DNA from 3 places in the Janthinobacterium paucivorans genome. Region 3 is predicted to be linked to each of the others. Evidence: predicted binding sites of a transcription regulator. Region 3 holds the regulator's gene; each other region holds the start of a gene.
The links. Region 3 encodes FNR, which switches genes on or off when oxygen is low (the NO sensors DNR and NnrR bind a similar motif). Its sites were predicted from a motif close to TTGATNNNNATCAA; they were not measured.
Positions count from the first base shown of each region.

Region 1: ubiU (ubiquinone anaerobic biosynthesis protein UbiU) is a predicted target of FNR. The motif match lies at 2,412-2,425, and genes of this name have one in related genera.
Region 2: ACQ4V8_RS15995 (XrtA system polysaccharide chain length determinant) is a predicted target of FNR. The motif match lies at 2,207-2,220, and genes of this name have one in related genera.

Region 1 is NZ_JBNYXR010000010.1:7,682-15,707, forward strand. Features, by position in the region: gene nrdD (anaerobic ribonucleoside-triphosphate reductase) at 1-67, opposite strand, end outside; gene ACQ4V8_RS13455 (ribonucleoside triphosphate reductase) at 64-1,812, opposite strand; gene ACQ4V8_RS13460 (hypothetical protein) at 2,100-2,327, opposite strand; gene ubiU (ubiquinone anaerobic biosynthesis protein UbiU) at 2,488-3,525, shown strand; gene ubiV (ubiquinone anaerobic biosynthesis protein UbiV) at 3,641-4,537, shown strand; gene ubiT (ubiquinone anaerobic biosynthesis accessory factor UbiT) at 4,558-5,106, shown strand; gene ACQ4V8_RS13480 (heavy-metal-associated domain-containing protein) at 5,151-5,414, opposite strand; gene ACQ4V8_RS13485 (TolC family protein) at 5,716-7,128, shown strand; gene ACQ4V8_RS13490 (HlyD family secretion protein) at 7,128-8,026, shown strand, end outside.
Region 2 is NZ_JBNYXR010000013.1:61,799-69,824, forward strand. Features, by position in the region: gene ACQ4V8_RS15980 (S1 family peptidase) at 1-541, shown strand, start outside; gene ACQ4V8_RS15985 (N-acyl amino acid synthase FeeM domain-containing protein) at 545-1,291, opposite strand; gene ACQ4V8_RS15990 (XrtA/PEP-CTERM system exopolysaccharide export protein) at 1,484-2,107, opposite strand; gene ACQ4V8_RS15995 (XrtA system polysaccharide chain length determinant) at 2,360-3,889, shown strand; gene ACQ4V8_RS16000 (XrtA-associated tyrosine autokinase) at 3,910-4,839, shown strand; gene ACQ4V8_RS16005 (TIGR03016 family PEP-CTERM system-associated outer membrane protein) at 4,823-6,337, shown strand; gene wecB (non-hydrolyzing UDP-N-acetylglucosamine 2-epimerase) at 6,359-7,537, shown strand; gene ACQ4V8_RS16015 (XrtA system polysaccharide deacetylase) at 7,534-8,026, shown strand, end outside.
Region 3 is NZ_JBNYXR010000011.1:112,354-120,379, forward strand. Features, by position in the region: gene ACQ4V8_RS14705 (TOBE domain-containing protein) at 1-306, shown strand, start outside; gene ACQ4V8_RS14710 (response regulator) at 406-3,492, opposite strand; gene fnr (fumarate/nitrate reduction transcriptional regulator Fnr) at 3,732-4,490, shown strand; gene ACQ4V8_RS14720 (FixH family protein) at 4,616-5,140, opposite strand; gene ccoG (cytochrome c oxidase accessory protein CcoG) at 5,288-6,673, opposite strand; gene ccoP (cytochrome-c oxidase, cbb3-type subunit III) at 6,673-7,593, opposite strand; gene ACQ4V8_RS14735 (cbb3-type cytochrome oxidase subunit 3) at 7,586-7,798, opposite strand; gene ccoO (cytochrome-c oxidase, cbb3-type subunit II) at 7,800-8,026, opposite strand, start outside.

The sequences.
Region 1 (8,026 bases), on a different contig from region 3:
TTTCGCAGCGCTGGCGTTCGCTGTCGAGCAGGCTGATGGCGGGAGTGAAGTCGGGACGTGTATTCATGGCGTTTCCTCGAGTGATGCAGCAGGGTGGGCTTGCTTGCGGGCGATCAGCTCCGCGTCGCAGGTGGGGCAGAATGTATGTTTGCCGGCCAGGTAGCCGTGGCGTGGGCAGATGGAAAACGTGGGCGTGAGCGTGATGTAGGGCAGCGAAAAGCGGCTCAGGGCGCGCTTTACCAGCTCGCGGCAGGCGTTGGCGTCCGAGAGCGCTTCCGTCATGTACAGGTGCAGTACCGTGCCGCCCGTATATTTGCGCTGCAGTGTGTCCTGCATGGCCAAAGCCTCGAACGGGTCGTCCGTGTAGCCCACGGGCAGCTGCGACGAGTTCGTGTAATACGGCTGCTCGGGCGTGCCCGCCTGCACGATGGCCGGATAGCGTTTGCGGTCTTCGCGGGCAAAGCGGTACGTGGTGCCCTCGGCCGGTGTCGCTTCCAGGTTGTACATGTGGCCCGTCTCTTCCTGGAATGCCACCATGCGGGCGCGCACATGGTCGAGCAGGCGTACGGCCAGCGCATGGCCTTGCGGCGTCGTGATGTCATACGCGTCGCTGCTGAAATTGCGGATCATCTCGTTGATGCCATTGACCCCCAGCGTGGAAAAGTGGTTGCGCAGGGTGCCCAGGTAGCGCTGCGTGTAGGGGAACAAGCCTTGCTGCATCAGGTCCTCGATGGTGCGGCGCTTGATTTCCAGGCTGACTTTGCCCAGTTCCAGCAGGCGGTCCAGGTCAGCCAGCAGCGCCACTTCATCGCCGCGCCACAGGTGGCCCAGGCGCGCGCAGTTGATGGTCACCACGCCCAGGGAACCGGTCTGCTCGGCGGAGCCGAACAGGCCATTGCCCCGCTTAAGCAGCTCGCGCAAGTCCAGTTGCAATCGGCAGCACATGGAGCGGATCATGTTCGGCTTGAGTTCCGAATTGATGAAATTCTGGAAGTAGGGCAAGCCGTAGCGTGCCGTCATCTCGAACAGCCGTTCGGCATTCTCGCTATGCCAGTCGAAGTCCTCGGTAATGTTATAGGTGGGGATGGGAAAGGTGAAGACGCGGCCCTTGGCGTCGCCCGCCATCATGATCTCGATATACGCGCGGTTGATCATGTCCATCTCCGCCTGCAGCTCGCCATAGCTGAAGTCCATCTCCTGGCCGGCGATGACGGGAATCTGCTGGCGCAGGTCGTCCGGGCAAACCCAGTCAAAAGTGAGGTTGGTAAACGGCGTCTGCGTGCCCCAGCGCGATGGCACGTTGAGGTTGAAGATCAGCTCCTGCATGCATTGGCGCACGTCTTCGTAGCGCAGGCTGTCCTTGCGGATGTAGGGCGCCATATAGGTGTCGAAGGAGCTGAACGCCTGCGCGCCGGCCCATTCGTTTTGCAGGGTGCCGAGGAAATTGACGATCTGGCCGACAGCGCTCGACATGTGTTTCGGCGGGCCTGACTCAACTTTTCCTGGTACACCGTTCAAGCCTTCATGCAGCAGTGTACGCAGCGACCAGCCGGCGCAATAGCCGGCCAGCATGTCGAGGTCGTGGATGTGCAGCGCCGCTTCGCGGTGCGCCGCGCCCACTTCCGGCGGATACACCTGGTCCAGCCAGTAGTTGGCGATGACCTTGCCCGACACATTGAGGATCAGGCCACCGAGGGAGTATCCCTGGTTAGCGTTGGCGTTGACGCGCCAGTCGCGCCGCTCCAGGTATTCATTGATGGACGCGGCGACATCGACCTGGCCGCGTGTGGGGGAAACTGCATTTGTCACCATGGAACCTCCAATAAACACAACATACGGTGTTTTTTGAAGACTATCGACTAAATGTAGTGATGTCAAAGGTGGCGTGCAAGCGCTGTGCGTATCCTTGATCCAGGTGAAAAAACCACCTCAGGCGGTAATGCCGTTCAGTTAAGGATTTTGGCGTGATTTATGAGCGCCAGTAAATTCGCTAACCCCAGAGGCAAAGAGCTGGGGTCGGACCCTCAGGGTCCGACCCCTGTCCTGGTTCTTGGGCTAAAAATAGCATCACTAACACACTAACTGAACGGCATTACGCCTCAGGCGGTTTTGTTCCAGCGCGTTTCGCGCAGGACCAGCCAGCTCGCGCAAAAGAAGGCGGCGATGCTGGTGACAGAGGTGGGCAGCACCCGGGCGCAGATTTCCAGCGGCGTATAGGTGCTCCAGCTGGCCATGCGCGCCTCGAAGATGGCGACCTGCTGCAACTGCGGCCGTTGGCGGCGCGCGAACACGGTCAGCAGGAAAATCAGCAGCGCTTTGCGGGGCATGGTGGGCCTTCAAACAGGAGGAAAGATGGGCATTTTACAGCCAGGTCAAGCAAGTTGAAGGTGCGCCAGCCATGCATGTATTCCTTCACCTGCATCAACGACTGGGCAGCATGGGCGGGGCTATAGTGTGCACCTGAGCCGATACAGGACTGAGAACAGCATGATGCTTGAAGCAACCACCGCCCCCTGCGTAGCCGGACCATTGGAACTGGTTTGCCCTGCCGGCAGCTTGCCCGCCCTGAAAGCGGCCGTCGATAATGGCGCCGACACCGTTTATCTGGGCTTTCGCGACGCCACCAATGCGCGCAATTTCGCCGGCCTCAACTTCGACGAGAAGGCCATCGCCGAGGGGGTGCGCTACGCCCACCAGTACGGACGCAAGGTGCTGCTGGCACTAAATACCTATCCGCAGGCGCATAACTGGGCCGTGTGGCGCAGCGCCATCGACCGCGCCGCCGCGTCGGGCATCGACGCCATAATCGTCGCCGATCCAGGTCTGATGGCCTACGCCGCCCAGCACCAGCCGCAGCTGCGCCTGCACCTGTCGGTGCAGGGCTCGGCCACGAATTATGAAGCCATCAACTTCTATCACGAACACTTCGGCATCTCCCGCGCCGTGCTGCCGCGCGTGCTGTCGATGGCGCAGGTGGAACAACTGATCAGCAAGACCGCGGTGGAGATCGAGGTGTTCGGCTTCGGCAGCTTGTGCGTCATGGTCGAAGGGCGCTGCGCACTGTCGTCGTATGCGACGGGCGAGGCGCCGAACACCCACGGCGTATGCTCGCCAGCGAAGGCCGTGCGCTGGCTGGAAACACCGAACGGTCTGGAGTCGCGCTTGAACGGCGTGCTGATCGAGCGCTACGCACCGGCTGAAAACGCCAGCTATCCGACTCTGTGCAAGGGGCGTTTCGACGTCAATGGCGAAGTGTATTACGCGATCGAGGAGCCGGCCAGCTTGAATACCCTGGCGCTGCTGCCGCAACTGATCGCCATGGGCGTGCGTGCCGTGAAAATCGAAGGGCGCCAGCGCAGTCCCGCCTACGTGGCGCAGGTGACGCGCGTGTGGCGTGAAGCGATTGACGCCTGCCGAGAAGGTCATCCGCGCTACGCCGTCAAGCCGGCCTGGATGGCGGCCATGGACAAGCTGGCCGAGGGTCAGCAGCACACTCTGGGCGCTTACCATCGCTCCTGGAAATAGCAAAACCTGCCGCGCATCCCGGGGCGCGGCCCCGTGCTCAAGCACGGCTGCGCTTCTCGGCCTCGCTGCGAGCCGCTCGCTACGGTTTTGTAACTTAAAAGATACTGGAAAAGGCATGCTGAAACTCTCTTTGGGCCCTTTGCTGTACTACTGGCCGCGCGCCACCGTCTTCGAGTTTTACCAACAGATCGCCGGCAGCGCCGTCGATATCGTGTATCTGGGCGAAACCGTATGCTCGCGCAGGCACGAGCTGCGCCTGGCCGACTGGCTCGATATCGCCGACATGCTTGCTGCAAGCGGCAAGGAAGTGGTGTTGTCGACGCAAGCGCTGATCGAGGCGGGCAGCGAACTGGCGATCCTGCGCCGCATCACGGGCAATGGCCGCTATGCGGTCGAGGCGAATGACATGGGCGCTGTGCACTGCATGCAAAAGGATGTCTCCTTTGTCGCTGGCCCTCACCTGAACCTGTTCAATGGCCCCAGCCTGCAACTGCTGGCGCGCTTGGGTGCGCGGCGCTGGGTGATGCCGCTGGAAATGGGACGGGTGGCACTGGCCGAGATGCAGCGCCAGAAACCGCAAGGGCTGGAGACGGAAGTATTCGCCTACGGCCGCATGCCGCTGGCGTTTTCCGCGCGCTGCTTCACGGCGCGTAACCGCAACCTGCCGAAGGACGATTGCGGTTATAGCTGCCTGGAAGAGCCGGACGGGCTGCTGCTGCGCACGCGCGATGAGGTGCCATTCCTCGTGCTCAATGGCACGCAGACGCAGTCGGCGCTGGTCTATAACCTGGTGCGCGAACTCGACGTCATGCGCGACATGGGCGTGGCGGTGGTGCGCATCAGCCCACAGGCCATGCATACGCAACAAGTCATCGCCATTTTCGACCGGGCGCGCCGCGGCCAGGTCAGCGGCGTCGGCGCCCAGGCCCAGCTGGCTGCCTGCCAGCCGGCCGCCGCCTGCGACGGCTATTGGCACGGTCAGCCCGGCATGGAACTACACGCCGCTCATTGAACGCATCGAAAGGAAGCACCATGCAAGATCAACTGGAAAGGTTGCCGGTCCCGGTTCCGGTCCCTGCCAAGCCCGTGACGAGCAAGCCTGCCGCCGCGTACCCCGCGTACCGGCTGCCCGAACCGCTGGCCGAATTGCTGTCCAAGCTACCGCCGTATCCCGCCTCCTGGCTGTTCGTGCAAGGGTTGAATCGCTTGCTGGCACCGCAATTGCCCGACGACGTGCGGCGCAGCCTGGAAGGGCGCAGCCTGCGCCTGCGCTTGCTCGATGCGGGCATCGCCTTCGATTTCGAGTGGCAGGGCACAGTGTTCGTGGCCGAACGTTATGCCGACGTGCCGCACTTGTGCATCGCCGCCAGCGTGCATGACCTGATGCTGCTGGCACGGCGCCAGGAAGATCCGGACACCCTGTTCTTCAGCCGTCGCTTGAGCCTGGAAGGCGATACCGAACTGGGCCTGCTGTTCAAGAACACGCTCGACGCCATCGCGCTGCCGCCGTTCGACTTGCAGGCGCTGAAACCGCGCCGCGTGCTGGCGTATCTGTGCGACCTGGCGGCACGGGAAGGCTGAGCGTAGAAGGGGGCAGGCGCGCGCAGAAAGGCTGGACTCGGCGTTCAGTGACGGCATTGGCCGCAGGCGCCGCTGCAGGACGGCAGTTGTTTCTCATCGGAGGCCTCGGCCATGAAGCCGGCGTCATTAATGGCCACCAGCAGGCGTTCTTGCGTGGCTTGCCGTTCGTCAAATTGTACCGTGGCGCCTTGGCGCGCCAGCGAGACGCACACGGTGGCCACGCCCGTGACCGCTTCGAGCGCGCCCGTCAGCCTGTCGGCGCAGCCTTCGTGATCCATACCAATAATATTCAAGCGCGCTGTCTGCATGGCTTCCTCTTGTTTTTAAATAAATAAACAGCGTAGGCGAGGACTGCACATGCCGTCCAGAGCCGCACGCAAGATTTATAATCTTTTTGCGTTTTTATTGAGCTTGATTAATTGACGCCTTCTCGCGCAGCCTGAAAAATATTGCCTTTTATGCACGCTTGCGCTACTCGATGCGATTTGCGTGCCAGCCACATCAGGCAATAGTGCAGGCTGCAATAGACATCCGTGGATATAATTGTTATTGTGAAAGTATAAACATGGCAAGCCCGTGCTTTCCCCTCATTCACTGACTGGACGCTACATGGGTATATTGCAAGGGCATTTATTATTATTGCTGGCCAGCGCGCTGGGTGCGGCGATGCCCGCGCAGGCACAGCTGCCAGCGGGCGCACCGTTGAGCTTTGACGAAGCGCTGCAGCAAGCAGCAAAGGTTTCGGGCACCGTGCAGGGCGCGGCGCTCGACGTGCGCGCGAAAACATTAAAGGCCGAAGCGCTGTCCAATATCGACGGCCCCTCCGTCGATTTGACGGCATTTCGCGGTCGCTTGTCGACGGACTTCAATATTGATACCAGCGGCTTGGTGGGCGGCATCGAAGCGGTGCTGCCGCCAATGCCCGGCTTGCCCACGCCGCATATCCCCAATTCCCTCAACCGCGCAGTGGTGACGGATCTGACCTCGTTCGGCTTGCTGGGCATGTGGCCCATCTACACTGGCGGGCGCCTCGATGCCGTCAAGGGCCTCGCTTCCAGCCAGACGCTGGCCGCGCAAGCGGAGCGCACGGAAGCGGAAGAACAGTTGGCCACCCTGGTGGCGCAGCGCTATTTCCAGTTGCTGCTGGCCAAGCGGGTGGTGGCCGTGCGGGCCGAAGTGACGGTCGGCGTGACGCAACACCAGCGTGACGCGGCCAGGCTGGAAAAGGGCGGCCTGATTTCGCGCGCGCAACGCCTGCGCGCCGACGTGGCCTTGGACAGCGCTCGCAGCGATGAAGCGCAGGCGCGCAGCGACGCGGAAATCGCGCAAGTAGCGCTAGCCCGTTTGCTCGCCGTCAACACGCTAGTGCGGCCCAGTACGCCGTTGTTCGTCAACAGCTTGCCGGTCGGGAGCTTGCAATCGTTCATTAGCACGGGCATGCGCGAAAATGCGAACTGGAAAAAAATCGACAGCAAGCGCGTGCAGGCTGAGCAAGCCTTGAAGCTGCACGGCAAGGAGTACGCGCCCACCGTGTTTGCCATCGGTAACTACAATCTAAATCGCGGCCAGATGGTGCGCTCGAACTGGGCCATCGGCCTGGCCGTATCCGTGCCGCTGGTGCACCGCATCAATACGGGCAAGATGACCGCCGCCGCCAAGCTCGACCAGGAGCGGGTGGAAGTGGTGGCGCGCCAGGCCGAGCGCGACATTCCCACCCTGATCGAGAAAAACTGGCGCGCGCTGGAAAACGCGCGTATCCAATACCTGTCCACGGCCTCGTCGGTGGAGCTGGCGCGCGAAAATATCCGTTTGCAAACAGTAGCGTTCCAACAAGGACAAGTGACGTCGCTGGAAGTGGTCGACGCGCGCCTGAACCTGGCCAAGGTGGAAACTCAACGCGCGCAGACGGCCTATCACTATGTGATGGGGCTGGCGCAATTGCTCGAAGCGACGGGCGAGACGCAGCGCCTGGGCAGCCTGGCCGCCGCGGCCGATATCCAATTACCTGTGGACAAAGAATAATGAGTACCTCCAAAAAACCATGGGCCTTCGGCACCGCCGCCCTCCTCATTCTCATCCTGGCCTTCGTGGGCTGGGGGCTGTACCAGGCTTTCCAGCCGCAGCGCCTGCCTTTGCAGGGGCAGATGGATGCGCAGGAAGTCAATGTCTCGTCGAAAGTGCCGGGCAGGGTGGGCGAACTGTATGTCACGCTGGGCCAGACGGTGCCGAAAGGCGAACTGCTGTTTCAGCTGACGAGCCCGGAAGTCGATGCGAAGATCGCGCAAGCGACGGCCGCCACGCAGGCAGCCGACGCCGTGGCAAAGAAGGCGCAAGCGGGTGCGCGTCCCGAGGAAGTGCGCGCCGCCAAAGCCAACTGGGAGCGGGCGCAAACGGGGGCGACCATCGCCAAGACTACCTTTAGCCGCGTCAGCAATATGTTCGAGCAAGGCGTGATCGCCGAGCAGAAACGTGACGAGGCGCAGGCGCAATGGCGCGCCGCCGACCAGCTGGCGCAAGCGGCACGCGCGCAATATGACATGGCGCAACAGGGTGCCCGTGCGGAAGACAAGACGGCCGCTGCCGCCCAGGCGCGCCAGGTGGGGGCGGTGCTGACGGAAGCGCAAATCGCGCTGGCGGAAACGAAGATCGCCGCACCGGTGGCCGGGCAAGTGAGCAAGATCCAGATACAGCCGGGCGAACTGGCGCCGCAAGGTTTTCCTGTCATCACCTTGGTGAACCTGGACGATGCCTGGGCCGTGCTGCAGGTGCGCGAAGATGACATGGCGGCGTTTGCCATGGGCAGCACGCATGCGGCCAGCGTGCCAGCCTTGCAGCAGCAAGTCAGTTTCAACGTCAGCTCGGTGGCCGTGCTGCCCGATTTTGCCACCTGGCGCGCTGCCCGTCCGGGCGGTACGGACTT
Region 2 (8,026 bases), on a different contig from region 3:
GCTCGACGCCAATCCCGGCGAAGTCATCGGCATACTCACGGGCCAGGGTCAGACGGCGCAATTTCGCCACGCCAAGGTACAGGCGCTGGACGCGGAGCACGACCTGGCCTTGCTGCGCTTCACGGGCGCGCCACTGCCCGCCCTGACATTGGGCGACGCGGCCACCGTGCGCGAAGGCCAAGCCATGGCCTTTACCGGCTTTCCGCTGGCTACCTTACTGGGCTTATATCACGTGACGCACCGCGCCATCATATCGTCGCTGACGCCGGTGGTCATACCGAGCGAAAATGCACAGCGCCTGGACCTGCGGCGCCTGGCGCAACTGAAAAAAGCACCGTACATCGTGTTCCAACTGGACGCAACGGCATATCCGGGCAGCAGCGGCAGCCCCCTGTACGACCCCGAGACCGGCATCGTCTACGGCATCGTCAATATGGTCTATCTCAAAGGTTTGAAAGAGGCCGCCATCAGCGCGCCGAGCGGCATCAGCTATGCGATTCCGGGCAGCCATATGCAATCGATCTTGCTGAAAGAAAAATGACCCTCAGGTGCGTCCCTGTCGCAGCCGCTCGGTCATGCCAGGCTCATCCCATGTCGGAAAGAAATAGGGGTAAAACGAGCGTTCCCCTCCGTGCTGCTCCATCATGCCGCCGTATTTGTCGATCTGGGCTCGCATATAGTCGAGGTTCAGGCGCAGCAGCACGGCCGGCGCGCCCACGCGCGTGCACTCTCGTTCGCCGCCAAAATCGTTGAAACCGAGCATGCGCTTGTAAAACACCACATGGCGCGGATTGACTTCGATCACATAATCGGTAAAACCGTGAATATTATGGGCGTAGATATAAGAAATATGGATCAGCGCCGCAAACACACGCTTGCTCACGCCCTTGTCGATGGCCAGGCGCGACGGTTCGCACAGGCGCCGGCCTTCCTCACGCAGCACGTCTAGCTTGTCGCGGAAGTTTTCATCGGCGGGCAAGCCCGTCTCGTCATTGTCCAGGCACAAAGTCATGGTACCGACGGTGGCGCCTGCCGTTTCTGCAAACAGGGTGATTTTATTGAGCACATGCGCGGTGCCGGGATTGACGGCATAGCCGCGCCAGCCATACATCTTGCGGATCAGCAAACTGGCCGCCTCGCGCCGACCACGCGAATTGGCCATGCGAATATGAAAGCGCTGCAGGTCGAGCTCGTGCTCCATGGCCGGGTCGATCTTGCCTTCGCCCACCACCAGGTCACTGAAAGTACCTGGCGTGTCGAAGGAAATAATGGGTTCATCTTCAAAGCTCATCTTGTCCTCACGTTCATCGGCAACCATCGGGATGGATTGGGGGCCTATGCCTTGTGACAAGATAAAAACTTAAAAAGTTCCCAGCATCAGTTAAAAAAGCAAAAGAATTGACCTTTAGGCGTCATTAGGGCGCGCTGAAATTTGCCGAAAAGCACGAATATCATGACTGTTTTAGCGTTGTTGAGCTCACGCTTAAAAAAAACTCTCCGGTATCAACAGCACGTCGCCCGGGCGCATCATGACGTTGGCGGAAATATCCCCATCCTTGAGCAGGTCGTCCAGACGCACACCGAGCTGCTGCTGTCTGCCATCGCGCATGCGGATGATGCTGGCCTTGTTGCCGGCGGCAAAGTCGGTGATGCCGCCGACGGCGATGAGCACGTCCATGAGCGACATGCCCAGGCGGTAAGGCAGCGCCTGCGGCTTGGCTGCCTCGCCGATGACCCGGATCTGTTCGCCGTACGGGCCCGAAAAATTGGTGACGATGACCGTCACCACCGGTTGCTGGATGAACTTGCTCAACGCTTGTTCAATGTCGCGCGCCAGTTGGGTCGAAGTCCTGCCGCTGGCAGGCAAATCCTCCACCAGCGGGGTGGTGATCTTGCCGTCCGGCCGCACGGCCACCGTCAGCGACACTTCCGGATTGCGCCAGACAATGATGTTGACGGTGTCGCCCGGGCCGATCAGGTAGTCGTGCATGGGGGCGCTGTCGTCGGCCGGTGCCAGTGCATAGCGTGTGCGGCAGCCCCCCAGCATGCCGGCGGCGCCCGCCAAGACCAGCGTGTGGCATACAAATGCACGGCGTAAGCGATTCATGCGGGGCCTCCTCGATTCGATGGCGCGTCCATGTCCGGCCCCGCAGAACCAGTCTGGGCCGCGAACTTCCTATGATTATTAAAACCCGGCAAGCGAACCTTGAGGCGTATCAAGAAGCAATCATCTGAGGAAATCTTGCTGCGTGGGGGTCCTATACTTTGCTTACTCAACGGGCAAGCATTTCTTGCAAGACGCCATTGTTCGTGCCGCTCGGACATCGAGCGTGCAGCACCGTCACCGGAAGGAAGCGACATGGAGGAATTGATACAGCAGCTGCTTTCCAGCCTGAAAGGCATCTGGAAATACCGCTGGCATGCCGTGCTGGTGGCGTGGCTGGTGGCCATCGGCGGCTTCATCAAGATCATCAGCCTGCCCGACGACTTCCAAACGTCGGCGCGCGTGTTTGTCGATACGCAAACCATCCTCAAGCCGCTGCTGGCGGGCATGACCAGCGTGCCGAACACGGAACAGCAGGTGGCCATCATGAGCCGCACCCTGCTCAGCCGCCCGAACGTGGAGCGCGTGATGCGCATGGTCGACCTCGACCTGGGGACGAAGACCGTGCGCGAACACGAATCCCGGCTCGACGAACTGATGAGCCGCATCAAGATCAGCGGCACCAATGCCTACGATATCTACACCATCAGCTATAGCGGACGCGACCCGAAGCTGGTGCGCGACGTGGTGCAAAGCCTGCTGACCATCTTTGTCGAAGGCAGTTTCCAGGGCAAAAAGGGCGATTCGCAGAAAGCCGTGCAATTTATCGACGAGCAAATCAAGAATTACGAGGACAAGCTCAGCGCGGCTGAAAACCTGGTGAAGGAATTCAAGATCCGCAACCAGTTGCTGCTGCCGCGCCAGGGCATCGACTATGGCAGCCAGTTGCTGATGTCGTCCGATAGCCTGAACACTGCCAAGCTGGAGCTGCTCGAGGCAGAACAGGCGCGCAAGGCCATCCTCAGCCAGATCGAGGGCGACGAGCCGGTGCTCGACCTTGAGCCGAACGCGTCGGCTATCACGCATCCGGAACTCGACGAGCGCATCGCCTCACTCAACAAGAACCTCGACAGCTTGCGCATGCAATTTACGGAATTGCATCCCGACATTATCGCCTCGAAGCGCCTCATTGCCCAACTGGAAGAGCGCAAGATCGAGGAAAGCAAGCTGAAAACGGCGTCCGGCGACCCGGGCAAGAACTACAGCCCCATGCTGCAGCAACTGAAGGTGGCGCTGACGGAGGCGGACGCCAAGGTGGCCGCCATCCGCGCCCGCGTGCAGGAATACAACACGCGCAATGAGCGTCTGCTGGCAAAAAGCAACGCCGTGCCCGAGGTGGAATCGCAGCTGGCGCAGCTAAACCGCGACTACATCATCAACAAGGAAAACTACGAAAAGCTGATTGGCCGGCGCGAAGCGGCGAAACTCTCGGGCGAACTCAGTTCCAACACCGAGATGATGGCCTTCAAGATCATCGACCCGCCCACGGTGCAATATGCGCCCGTCGGCCCGAACCGTCCGCTGCTGTTCAGTGCGGCGCTGGGCGCAGCCCTGGTGACCGGCATCGCCACGGCCCTCTTGATCAGCCAGGTACGCCCCACCTTTCTCAGTCCCGCCGAACTGCGCGATGCCACGGGCTTGAACGTGCTGGGCACGGTATCGATGAACTGGACGCCGTTGCAGCAAGTGCGCCGCCGCCGCGCGCGCTATGCCTTTAGCGCCTGCCTGGGCAGCCTGTTGCTGCTGTACGGCGGCGTCATGACGGCCGCGCTGCTCAAATTCTAGACCACGCCACGGGAGCGACGATGACCAGCAAGGAGCGCAGCAGCAAGGATGGCGGCAGGCAGGCACCCAGCATCCTGGGCGTGGCCGAAGTCCCCGTGCCGTATATGGCGAACAGTGCCGATGGCGTGGAGGGCGCGGCCAGCGTGGAGGGCAAGGCTAACACAGACAGCACAGACAGCACAGATAGCGCTGATTGTGCAGACATCGCGGCAGCGGCCGGCAATCCGCAGTACCGCAGCCTGAATCTGACCCGACTGGCGGAGCAAGGCATGCTTACGCAGGAAGGCGGACGCAGTTCGGTGGCCGAAGATTTCCGTATCATCAAGCGCCCGCTGCTGCGCCAGGCGCGCGCCAGCGGCGCCGAGGCCATCCGCCACGGCAACTTGATCGTCGTCACGAGCGCCATGCCCGGCGAAGGCAAGACGTATTGCGCCATTAACCTGGCCATGAGTATCGCCATGGAAATGGATATCACGGTGCTGCTGGTCGATGCCGACGTGGCGCGCCCGTCGGTGCTGAAAGTGCTGGGTCTGCCGCCCGAACCGGGGCTGATGGACGTACTGCTCGACCCGCAACTGGCGATGGCAGACGTGATCCTGAAAAGCAATGTCGCCAACCTCAGCATCCTGCCCGCCGGGCGCAGCAACAAGCACGCGACAGAATTGCTGGCCAGCCGGGCCATGAGCCGGCTGCTGGCCGAGATCGCCAGCCGCTACGCCGATCGCGTCGTCGTCTTCGACTCGCCGCCCTTGCTGATCACCAGCGAAGCGCACGCGCTGGTGGGGCAGATGGGCCAAGTGGTGATGGTCGTCGAGGCGGAAACGACGACCCAGCACGCCGTCAAGGAAGCGCTGCGCCAGATCGATTCGTGCGAACACATACATTTAATCTATAACAAAACCAAATCGTTCCCCGGCAACAACTACTACGGCTATGGCCATTACGACTAGCCGCTGGCTGCCCTTGCTATCGTTGCTGCTGTCCGTGCCGGCCTTAGCGGTCGACTGGCTGGTGAAACCCTCGCAGCGCCTGCGTGTAAGCTACACCGACAATGCGCTGCGCGCGCCGCCAGGCCAGGCGCAAGCTGATTTCATCACGGAAATCGCGCCCGCCATCGCCCTCATCGGCACGGGCCCGCGCCTGCGCGTCGATCTCGATTACAGCTGGCATAAGTTGCTCTCGGGGCAACGCGGCAATAGCGACAATCACGCGCTGCATGCCGCGGCCGATGCCGAGCTGGCCAAGGACTGGTTCTTCATCGATGCCAACGCCAGCGTCAGCCGGCAGAACCTCTCGCCATTCGGCCCGCAACTGATAAACGCGCTGCCCGACACAAACAATACCGGCACCGTGCGCACCACCGGCATCAGCCCCTATTTGCGGCACCGCTTCCGCGGCCTGGCCACGGCCGAACTGCGCTACACGCGCAATACATTCAACAGTGGCGGCGAATTGCAGTCCGTACACAGTGACGAGCTGCAATTGCAGCTCAGCGGCGAGCCGCACAGCATGGGCTGGGGCTGGAACGCCAGCCACAACGTGCGCCGCACGCAGGACAGCAAGCTGGCGCCGGTGCGCATGCAGCGCAGCAGCCTGGGTTTGCGTTACACGTTGAGCAGAAAATGGGCGACCACGGCCAGCGGCGGCATGGAAAAGGAAGGCTATATCGCGCGCAGCGGCAAGGCACCGGAAGGCCGTTTCTGGTCGTTGGGCGGCGTGTGGACGCCTTCACCGCGCACCAGCCTTGCCTTCAGCACGGGCAAGCGCTTTTTTGGCAACACCTACAGCGTCGATGCCACATTCCTGCAGCGCCATACCAACTGGCAACTCAATTACAGCGAAGATATCACCACCATGCCGATGCAGTTCGCGCGCCTGGGCGAGCGCGACGCGGGCCAGTTGCTCGATCAATTATGGCGCGGCATGTTTCCGAATGCACGCGAGAGGCGCTTGCGCATCATTGCCTTCCTGCGCTACGCCAACAGCCTGGGACCGGAACAGGGCGCCATCCATTATTTCAGCCACAGTTACTTCCTGCAAAAGCAGTTGAAACTGACGATGGCGCGCGCCACGCCCAAAAGCACGATGATCTTTGGTGTCACAGTCGTCGAGCGCACGGCGCAAACGGCCAGCGGCATCGACAGTGTCTTGCTGCCAGGCCTGGAGTTCGGCAGCGAAGAGCGCACGCGCCAGATTGGCAGCAACGTCGGCTGGAGCTGGCAAGCCAGTACGCGCAGCAACGTTAATATCAATGCCGGCTACGCCAGCGTGCGTTCGCTGAGCGTGCCACGGCGTGACAACAACATCAGTGTGACGGCCGGCTATACGCGCCTGCTGCAGCCAAACATGACGGCCAGCATCGACGTGCGGCACACGCGGCACGCCAGCAACCGGGGCGACGGCTATCACGAAAACGGCGTCAGCGCGACGCTCACCATGCAATTCTAAGGAGGCCGCAGCATGTCCAGCATGTCCAGCAGGTCCAGCAGGTCCGATCGTTCGCCACCGTCCAGCGCGCGCCTGCACCTGCTGTGCGTGGTAGCGGCGCGCCCCAACCTGATGAAAATGGCGCCCATCCTGGCCGCCCTGGCACGCCAGGCGCCTGCCGTGCGCATAACTTTATTGCACACCGGGCAACATTACGATGCCGCCATGAACGACCAGCTGTTTGCCGACCTGGGCCTGCGCGCGCCCGACATCGCCCTCGACGTCGGCTCGGCCAATCACGCGCAGCAGACGGCCGAGATCATGCGCCGCTTCGATGCCGTGCTCGACGCCGCACCGCCGCTGGCACCGGACGCCGTGCTGGTGGTGGGCGACGTCAATTCCACCCTGGCCTGCGCGCTGGTGGCGGCCAAGCGGGCCATCCCCGTGATCCACGTCGAGGCGGGCTTGCGCAGCGGCGACCGGCGCATGCCCGAGGAAATCAACCGCGTGCTGACGGATCAACTGTCCAGCCTGCTGCTGACGAGCGAAGAAGGCGCGCGCGCCAACCTGCTGCGCGAAGGCATCGCCGCCGAGCGCATCCACTTTACCGGCAACGTCATGATCGACAGCCTGCGACAGCAGTTGCCGCGCGCCGTGCCACCTGCCACCACGCTGCGCGCGCACGGCTATGCCTGTCCACCCGCGTATGGCCTGCTGACGCTGCACCGGCCGTCGAATGTGGACGACGTGGCGCAGCTGCAAGCGCTGCTGCAGGCGCTGGGACAATTGGCGCAGCAGTTGCCGCTACTGTTTCCCATCCACCCGCGCACCCTGGCCGGCTTGCGCCTGGCAGGCCTGGAACCCGTGCTGGCGCGCCATGCCATCGTCTGCCTGCCGCCGCTGGGCTACCTGGAATTGCTGGGCCTGATGCAAGGCGCGCGCCTGGTACTGACCGATTCGGGCGGCATCCAGGAAGAAAGCACGGCCCTGGGCGTGCCTTGTCTGACGCTGCGCGCCAATACGGAACGGCCCGTCACCGTCAGCGCTGGCACGAATACACTGGCTGGCACTGACCCGACCGCCATCCTGGCGCTGGCACGCGCCATTCTGGAGACAGGCGGCAAGCGTGGCTGCATTCCACCGCTGTGGGATGGCCATGCAGCCACGCGCATCGCCGCCGTCATCGCGCCCTGGCTGGCAGCGCGCCGGAGTCTGCCATGACGCCGCCAGCAATATTACGCAACGCCCTGACCATCGACGTGGAAGACTATTTCCAGGTATCGGCCTTTGCGCCACACATTGCGCGCGCCGACTGGCCCCGCCTCGAATGCCGGATCGAGGCCAATATCGAGCGCATTTTGCTGCTGCTCGAGAGCCGCCGCATCCACGCCACTTTTTTTACCCTGGGCTGGATCGCCGAACGCTATCCGGCCATGCTGCGCCGTGTGGCCGAGGCCGGGCACGAAGTGGCCAGCCATGGCTATGCCCACCTGCGCGCCAGCGAGCAGTCAGCCTCACAGTTCGCCGACGATGTCTGCCATAGCAAGACCATCCTGGAACAATTGACGGGGCTGGCCGTGCGCGGTTACCGGGCGCCCAGCTTTTCCATCGGTGCGACCAATCTGTGGGCCTTCGACGTATTGCAGGAAGCAGGCTACCGCTACAGTTCCAGCATCTACCCTATCCGCCACGACCATTACGGCATGCCGG
Region 3 (8,026 bases):
GGCAGCAGCGAGAGCCTGGGCCTGGTGCCGGGCGCGGAAGCGTTTGCGCTGATCAAGGCTTCGTCGATTATCCTCGTGCTTGAGGGCGCAGGGGCGCGCTATTCGGCGCGCAACCAGCTGAGCGGCATAGTCACGCGGGTGCAGACGGGCGCCGTCAACACGGAGGTGGTACTGGACTTGCCGCGCGGCGGCACGCTGGCGGCCATTATCACGCAGCAGAGCTGCACCGAGCTGGGCATCGCCCTCGGCAGCAGCGTGACGGCGCTGTTCAAAGCATCGAGCGTGATTTTGGGTGTGCCGGCGTAAATTGCGTAGGTCGGATTAGCGGCGGCACGCCGCGTAATCCGACAATATTGTTGGCGTATCATGTCGGATTACGCGCATGCGCTAATCCGACCTACTCTTTTAATCGTTCAGCCTGGACAACCAAGCGGACGCTGCCGCCAGCGCCTGCTCCAGTTCCTGCGCCGTGTGCGCCAGCAGCGCCGGCACCTCGTCCACGCGGCCCGCGTCGATGGCTTCCTCGGTAGCAAACGCGGCGCTTATCAGGCGCTTCGTGCCGAGGGTGCCAACGGAGCCGCGTACGCTGTGCAGTATGCGCGCCACGTCGCTGTGGTGGCCAGCCTGCAACGCTGTTTCGGCGTCGCGCACGGGCTTCATGCCCTTGCTCAATGCGTCTTCCACCATGCGCCGCAGCACGCCGCGCCCTTTCGCATCGCGTCCCATCACGCGCATTAGCGGTGCCATGGAAAATACTTCCTCATCGGCAACGGCTACCGGCTCGGCTGTCTGCTCGGCTGTCTGTATGGGCGGGTGCTTATGCAGATGGCGCAGGATGACTTCCATCATCTCTTCCACCACCACGGGTTTGGCGATGAAATCGCTGATGCCGGCTGTCATGCAGCGCGCGCGCTCGGACGCCAGCACGCCTGCCGTCATGGCGATCACGGGCAAGTTCAAGCGTAGTTCCGTGCGGATGATGTGGGTGGCGCTAAAACCGTCCATGACGGGCATTTGCATGTCCATCAGCACGATGTCGTAGCGCAGCGCTTCGGTGCGCAGCCGTTCCACCGCTTGCAAGCCGTCGCCCACCACGTCCAGGGTGGCGCCCATGTGTTCGAGGATGCCGCGTGCCACCGCCTGGTTCAAATGGTTGTCTTCCACCAGCAATAAATGCACGCCGGTCAGTTGCGTGCCGAGCGGCTGGTGCAGGATGCGCTGCACGTCGCCGTCGTTCTTGGCGATCAACGCCTGGTGCAGGGCATCGAACAGGCTCGATCCTGTGATCGGCTTCATCAGCACGACATCGGCCTCGGCCGCGCTGGAGATCGCTTCCAGATGGTTGCGGGCGAAGGCGTTGACCATCACTACGATGGGCTGGCGCTGGCCGCCGGCCGCCTGGCGGATGGCCTTGGCCGTAGCCAGGCCATCCATCACGGGCATGTGCCAGTCGGCCAGCACCACATCGTAGGGCTGCTGCTGTGCCAGGCGTTCGCGGTACAGTTCGATGGCGGCAAAGCCGGAATCGACTTCGTCGGCTTGCCAGCCCCACGCTTCGATCAGCTTGACGATCAGTTCGCGCGCGGTGCGGTTATCGTCGGCTACCAGCAGGCGCAGCTGGCCCAAGGCTGGCGTGCGCCGCGTTTCGGCTGCTTGCGCCAGCATCTCGAATGGCACGCTGAAAGAGAAGCGGCTGCCCTTGCCTTCGCTGCTGGCGACGGCGATGTCGCCGCCCATCATGTGGATCAGCTGCTTGCTGATGGCCAGGCCCAGGCCCGTGCCGCCGAAGCGCCGCGTGATGCTCTGGTCACCCTGTGAAAACGCGGCAAACAGCTGCTGTTGCTGCAGTTCCGTCATGCCGATGCCCGTGTCGCGCACTTCGAAGCGCAGCCAGGCGCGCCCTTTCCCGCTTTCGGCTTTGCTGACGGCCACCACCACTTCGCCGTTCTCGGTAAACTTGATGGCGTTGCCAGCGAGGTTGACGAGGATTTGTAGCAGGCGCTGGGCGTCGCCTACCAGGCACCGCGGCACGTCGGGCTCGACGGCGATGGCCAGTTCCAGCTCCTTTTTACCCGCATTCATGGTCATCGTCGTGGCCAGGGAATTCATGACTTCATCGAGGTCGAACTCGACGGGCGACAATTCCATGCGACGCGCTTCGATCTTCGAATAATCGAGCACGTCGTTGAGGATGCCCAGCAGTGATTGGCCCGCCACGCGCACCATGGTCAAATACTTGCGCTGTTCCGTGTCGAGCTTGGTATTTCCCAGCAGGTACACCATGCCCAGCACGGCATTGAGGGGTGTGCGGATTTCATGACTCATATTGGCTACGAAGTCGCTCTTTGCGCGGTTGGCCGCCTCGGCCCGGTCGCGCTCCTGTTCCAACTCCTCCGCGCGTGCTTCGAGCTCTTGCTGCAGGCGATCGCGTTCGCTCATTAGGTCGTTGAACGCTTCCGTCAGTTCGCCGATCTCGTCGCGCTGCCGCACCGGTACCGGGCTGAAACGACTACCGCTAGTGCGCAGCGCTTGCAGGGTGTCGCGCAGGCGTACCAGCGGCGACAGCAGGCGCACGGTAAGCCAGCCCAGAACAAAAGCGGCCAGCAGCGAAGCGAGGATACCCCACAGCACCAGCCGGTACAGCACACCATCGAACGGCTCGAAGGCATCATCGACGGGCAGCGAGGTAGCCAGCAGCCAGTTCACCGATTTCAGGCGCTTGAAGCTGTTGACGGCCGTGATGCCGCGGCTGTCGGTGCTGATCATGCTGCCTTCGCCATCTTGTTTCAGCAGCGCGGTGGTCGCCAGATTGGTGTCCGGCTGGCGCGGCTGCAGCAAACGGCTGGGGTCGGGGTGCAGCACGTAGCGCGGCACGGCGCCGCGCGTGAGAATCGAGTAATAGCCGTTCTTGCCGATTTTTTCCGAGCGCAGGCGCCCCAGCAGGTTGTCCTTGTACAAACGCAGCACGCCGACCACCATGCCGGCCACCTGGCCATCGGCGGCCATGACGGGTGCGACCATTTGCACGATGGGCATGCCGCTCGACTTGCTCAGCATTGGCTCGGTGATCATGGGTAGGCGCGTGCGCAGGACGGTCTGGAAATACTCGCGCTCGGTGACGTTGATGCCTGCACGCCCCTTGACGAGCGGCATGTCGGCCACGATGGCGCCTTGCGCGTCGAGCACCAGTACATCGTCGAACAGGACTAGCATCGAGCGCCGCGTATAGTATTGGCGCAATTGGGCGGGCTGTGCGATCAATTCCGGCGGCTGCTGCCTGGCCGTCAGGGTGACAATCTGCAGCAGCATGCCCAGCTTGTCGTCGAGCTCGGCAGCGGTACGCGTGATCAGCGAGTATTGCTGGCCCAGCAGTACTTGGCTGAAGTCGTCGCGCATGTGCTGCACCTGGATCATGGTGACCAGCGCGATCATGGCGATCGAGGTCAGGCTGGTGGCCAGGGCGACTTTTGCTTTAATGCCGAGAGGCTTCATGATGTCCTTTTGAGTACCGGGCGGCACAGACGGCAGATAACGCCTTCAAGAATTCTCCTATCAATACATTAACTTTGCAAGCGGCGCTGAGTAAATTGCCCTCCCCGTATGGGCTTTTGACGATGTTGCCATATAATTAAAGGATGGACGTCGTTTATTCACCGAAATTACGCTGAAATTGGCACACGGCAACTCTGTATGCAGTAAACTTGTCATTGCATTTTCTAAAAGGTACCGACATGACTGAAGCGCTCCTCACTCTCACCTTGCCCGCAGTGAACGTGGAAGCATTGCGTGCGCGATGTTCGACTTGCAGCATGCATCAATTGTGCCTGCCGATGGGTCTCGATGTGGGCGACATGGACAGGCTAGACCAGATCATCGGCCGTCGTCGCAAGATTGTGCGTGGTGCCTCGCTGTTTCGCATCGGCGATTCGTTCCAGAACTTGTACGCGATTCGTCTGGGGCATTTCAAGACGTACCAGATCAATCCTGGCGGCGAAGAGCAAGTGACGGGTTTTCAGATGGCCGGCGAACTGCTGGGCATGGATGCCATCAGCGCCGACCGCCACCACTGTAATGCGGTGGCGCTGGAAGATAGTGAAGTGTGTGAAATTCCATTTTCCAGCCTGGAACAATTGCTGGGTAATATGCCAACCTTGCTGCGCCATTTCCATCGCATGATGAGTCAGGAAATCACGCGCGAGCAAAGTGTCATGCTGTTACTGGGCAATATGCAGGCGACCCAGCGTTTTGCCGCCTTTATCGTCAACCTGGCTTCGCGTTATGAAGCGCGCGGCTATTCGGCCAGCAAATTTCAGCTGCGCATGTCGCGCGAGGAAATTGGTAACTACCTGGGGTTGACCATCGAGAGCGTCAGCCGCTTATTGTCGAAGTTTAAGAAGGAAGGCTGGCTGCGCGTTTCCAACCGCGAGATCGAGATCTTGCAGCCGGCAATATTGAAGGCCATTACGGCCGGCACGGACGTCTGCAAATAATAGCACCGTCAAAACCTGCTGCGCGTCGCGCTTTGCGGCCTGCGATGCTCGCTGTGCTCTAGCACAGCTGCGCTCTTAGCCACAAATCACTGCCGCTCGCTACGGTTTTTTCCCGGCGCTGTACGTTATAGCTCTGCATCCGCCTGCAGCGCGATGCTGCGCTGCAGTGGCCAGGTCCAGATGCCGGACAGGCGCCACTCGCGTTTGTCGTTTTCCACCAGCACTTGCCAGCGGCTGCGCTCTAGCATCGGTAGCGCTACTGAGAAGTTGCCGGCCGCATCGGGCTGCACCAGTAGCTTGATATCTTTTTCCGGCAGGGTCGCATGCGCCAGGTGCAGCTGCAACGGACCCTGGTAAGCCTTGCCGACGCTGCGCACGGAACCACTGAGACGCGCCGACGCCACGTCATAGGACAGGCTGGTAGCCATCGCCAGCTTGCTGGCGACCGTATCGCGTCGCAAGTCCTGGTTGATGGCCTTACCTTGCTTGTAATAATCGCCCACCACCAGCGCATCGGGCTGCGTAAACGCGATATACGCCATGCAGCTGCCAACGACCATGGACAGGCCGGGACCTATCATCAGCAGCCAAGGCCAGCGATGCTTGTACCATGGTGCAACGGGTGCTTGCAGCTTGAGGCTGTCGGACATTTTGTTCTCCTTGAGGGCAGGCCCTTTGGGCCTGACCCCAGCTTTTGCTTCTGGGTTGAAAATAAAGTAAAGCTAACGCATGTTTGATGCTGGCCCAACGGCGAAATGCCGGGGTCAGACCCGAGGGATCTGACCCCAACATCAACCTTAGCGCGGCACGATGAATACCGCGCCTTCACGCACATGCAACGCTGGGTTGTCCAGCGAGTGCAATTCGATGGCAATCTTGTTCGAGCCCTTCTCGCCGACACCGTGCGGCACGCGCAGGCGGATGGGCCAGCCCAGCGTTTCCGTCGGCTGTAACGTCACCTCTTCGCGCGTCAGCAAGGTCAGGCCCGGCAAGCCGGAAACGCTGATTTTAAAATGCTGAGTTTGCTCCGAGGTATTCATGATTTGCAAGCGGTAAACGTTCTCGACCATGCCGTCTTCCACTTCGCGACCCATCGAACCGCGGTCGCGGATGACGTCCATTTTCAGGGGGGTGCGCAGGGCCAGTGAGGTACACACGGCGATGATGATCAGCCCCAGGATGGCGGTGTAGATCAGTACGCGCGGGCGCGTGGCGCGCTGGCGGATTTGCTGCGAACTGAAGTTGTTTTCCATCGCATGGTCGGTACTGTAGCGTACCAGTCCGCGCGGCCGGTCGACCTTATCCATCACGCTGTTGCAGGCATCGACGCAGGCGGCGCAGCCGATGCATTCATACTGCAGGCCGTTGCGAATATCGATGCCGGTCGGACACACTTGCACGCACAGGGTGCAGTCGATGCAGTCGCCCAGCTTGTCGTTGTTGCCGGCCTTCTTGCTCATGGCACCACGCGGTTCGCCGCGTTTGGCATCGTAGGTGATGATCAGGGTATCCTGGTCGAACATGGCGCTCTGGAAGCGCGCGTAGGGGCACATGTATTTGCACACCTGCTCGCGCAGCCAGCCCGCGTTGCCGTAGGTTGCCAGGCTGTAGAACAAGACCCAGAACCATTCCCAGGGACCGAAATCGAGGGTGATCACCTCGTGCGCCAGTTCCTTGATCGGCGTGAAATAGCCGACAAAAGTAAAGCCCGTCCACAGGGCGATGGCGCCCCACACCAAGTGCTTGGCCGTCTTCTTGACAACCTTGCGCACGGAGGGGCCTTGCTTGTCGAGGGCCATGCGCGCGCTGCGCGTGCCCTCGATTTTGCGTTCGACCCACAAGAAGATTTCCGTGTAGACCGTTTGCGGGCAAGAGAAGCCGCACCATACCCGCCCGGCGAGGGCTGTGACAAGGAACAAGGAATACGCACAGATGATCAGCAGGGCCGCCAGATAGATGAAATCCTGGGGCCACAGCACGACGCCAAAAATGTAGAACTTGCGCGTGGTCAAATCGAACAGCAGGGCTTGCCTGCCACTCCAGGTCAACCATGGCAAGCCGTAGAACGCCAGCTGGGTAAGCCAGACACATACCCAGCGCCAGGTAGCGTAGCGTCCTTTGGCCTCGCGAGGGTAGATTTGCTCGCGGGCCGCATACATCTTGATGACTTGAGGGTCTGACATTATTTCACGGGTGTCTGTGGATTCGACAGGCTCCAGACGTACGCCGACAGTACGTGCACTTTCGATTCCCCAAGGAAATCGTTGAAGGCCGGCATGGCGTTATTGCGCCCCTTGCGGATGGTTTCCATGATGGTATCGGCGCTGCCGCCGTACAGCCAGATCTTGTCCGTCAGGTTAGGCGAACCCAGCATCTGGTTGCCCTTCGCATCGGCACCATGGCAAGCCATGCAGGCGCCGAACTTGGCCTTGCCCAATACCGACTTTACCGGGTCCGAGGTCGAACCGGACAGGCTCAGCACATAATGGGCCACGTTCTCGACATCCTTTTCGGAGCCCAGGGCGGCACCCATCGGTGGCATCTGCCCATTGCGGCCGTGCATGATGGTCGTCTTGATGACGTCAGGTTCGCCGCCATACAGCCAATCCTTGTCAGTCAGGTTAGGGAAGCCCTTGTTGCCGCGTGCATCCGAACCGTGGCATTGCGCGCAGTAGGTCAGGAACAAACGCTGGCCGATGGCTTGCGCCTGCGGATCGGCGGCCACCGTCTTCAAGTCCTGGCTCAGGTACTTGTTGAACAGGGGACCGTAGTCGGCTTCCGCTTTCTTCAGCTCTTCCTCGTACTGGCCTGTCGATTTCCAGCCCAGGCTACCGGCATAGTTGCCCAGGCCCGGATACAGGAACAGATATGCCAGGGCGAAGACGATGGTGATGTAGAACAACCACATCCACCAGCGCGGCATCGGCGTATTGAGTTCCTTCAAGTCCTCGTCCCAGACGTGGCCCGTGGTGCCATCGGCAGGGGCACCGGCAGCCACTTTGACCTTCGACTGCGAGTACAGCAGCACGCCGCAGCCGATGATGCCCAGCAAGGACAATACGATGATGTAAATATTCCAGAAGCCATTGGTAAAGTCAGCCATGGTTGCGCTCCCCTTGTGCCGGCACGGGCATAGATACCGGCGCGGCCGGATAGTCGAGCGCTTCGTCGTCGAACGGCAGGTTCGCCGCCGCGTCAAAGTCGCTATTGCTGCGGCTGAAAGTCCACCACAGGATGCCTGCGAACGTCGTAAAGGAAACCACCGTCATGACGCTGCTGGCGCTGTCAAACAGGTTGTCGATTGCCATGCTAATTCCTTGTTTTAATTAATGTACCGAGGCCTTGCAGATAGGCGACCAGGGCGTCCTCTTCGGTCTTGTCCTGCAGCTGTGCCGGACCGGCCGTGATTTCTTCATCGCTGTATGGCTGGCCCAGGCGTTTCAGGGCGCGCATCTTCGGCATGATGTCGTCAGGCACCAGTTTGGTCTTCGCCAGCCATGGGTAGGCTGGCATGTTCGACTCGGGCACCACGTCGC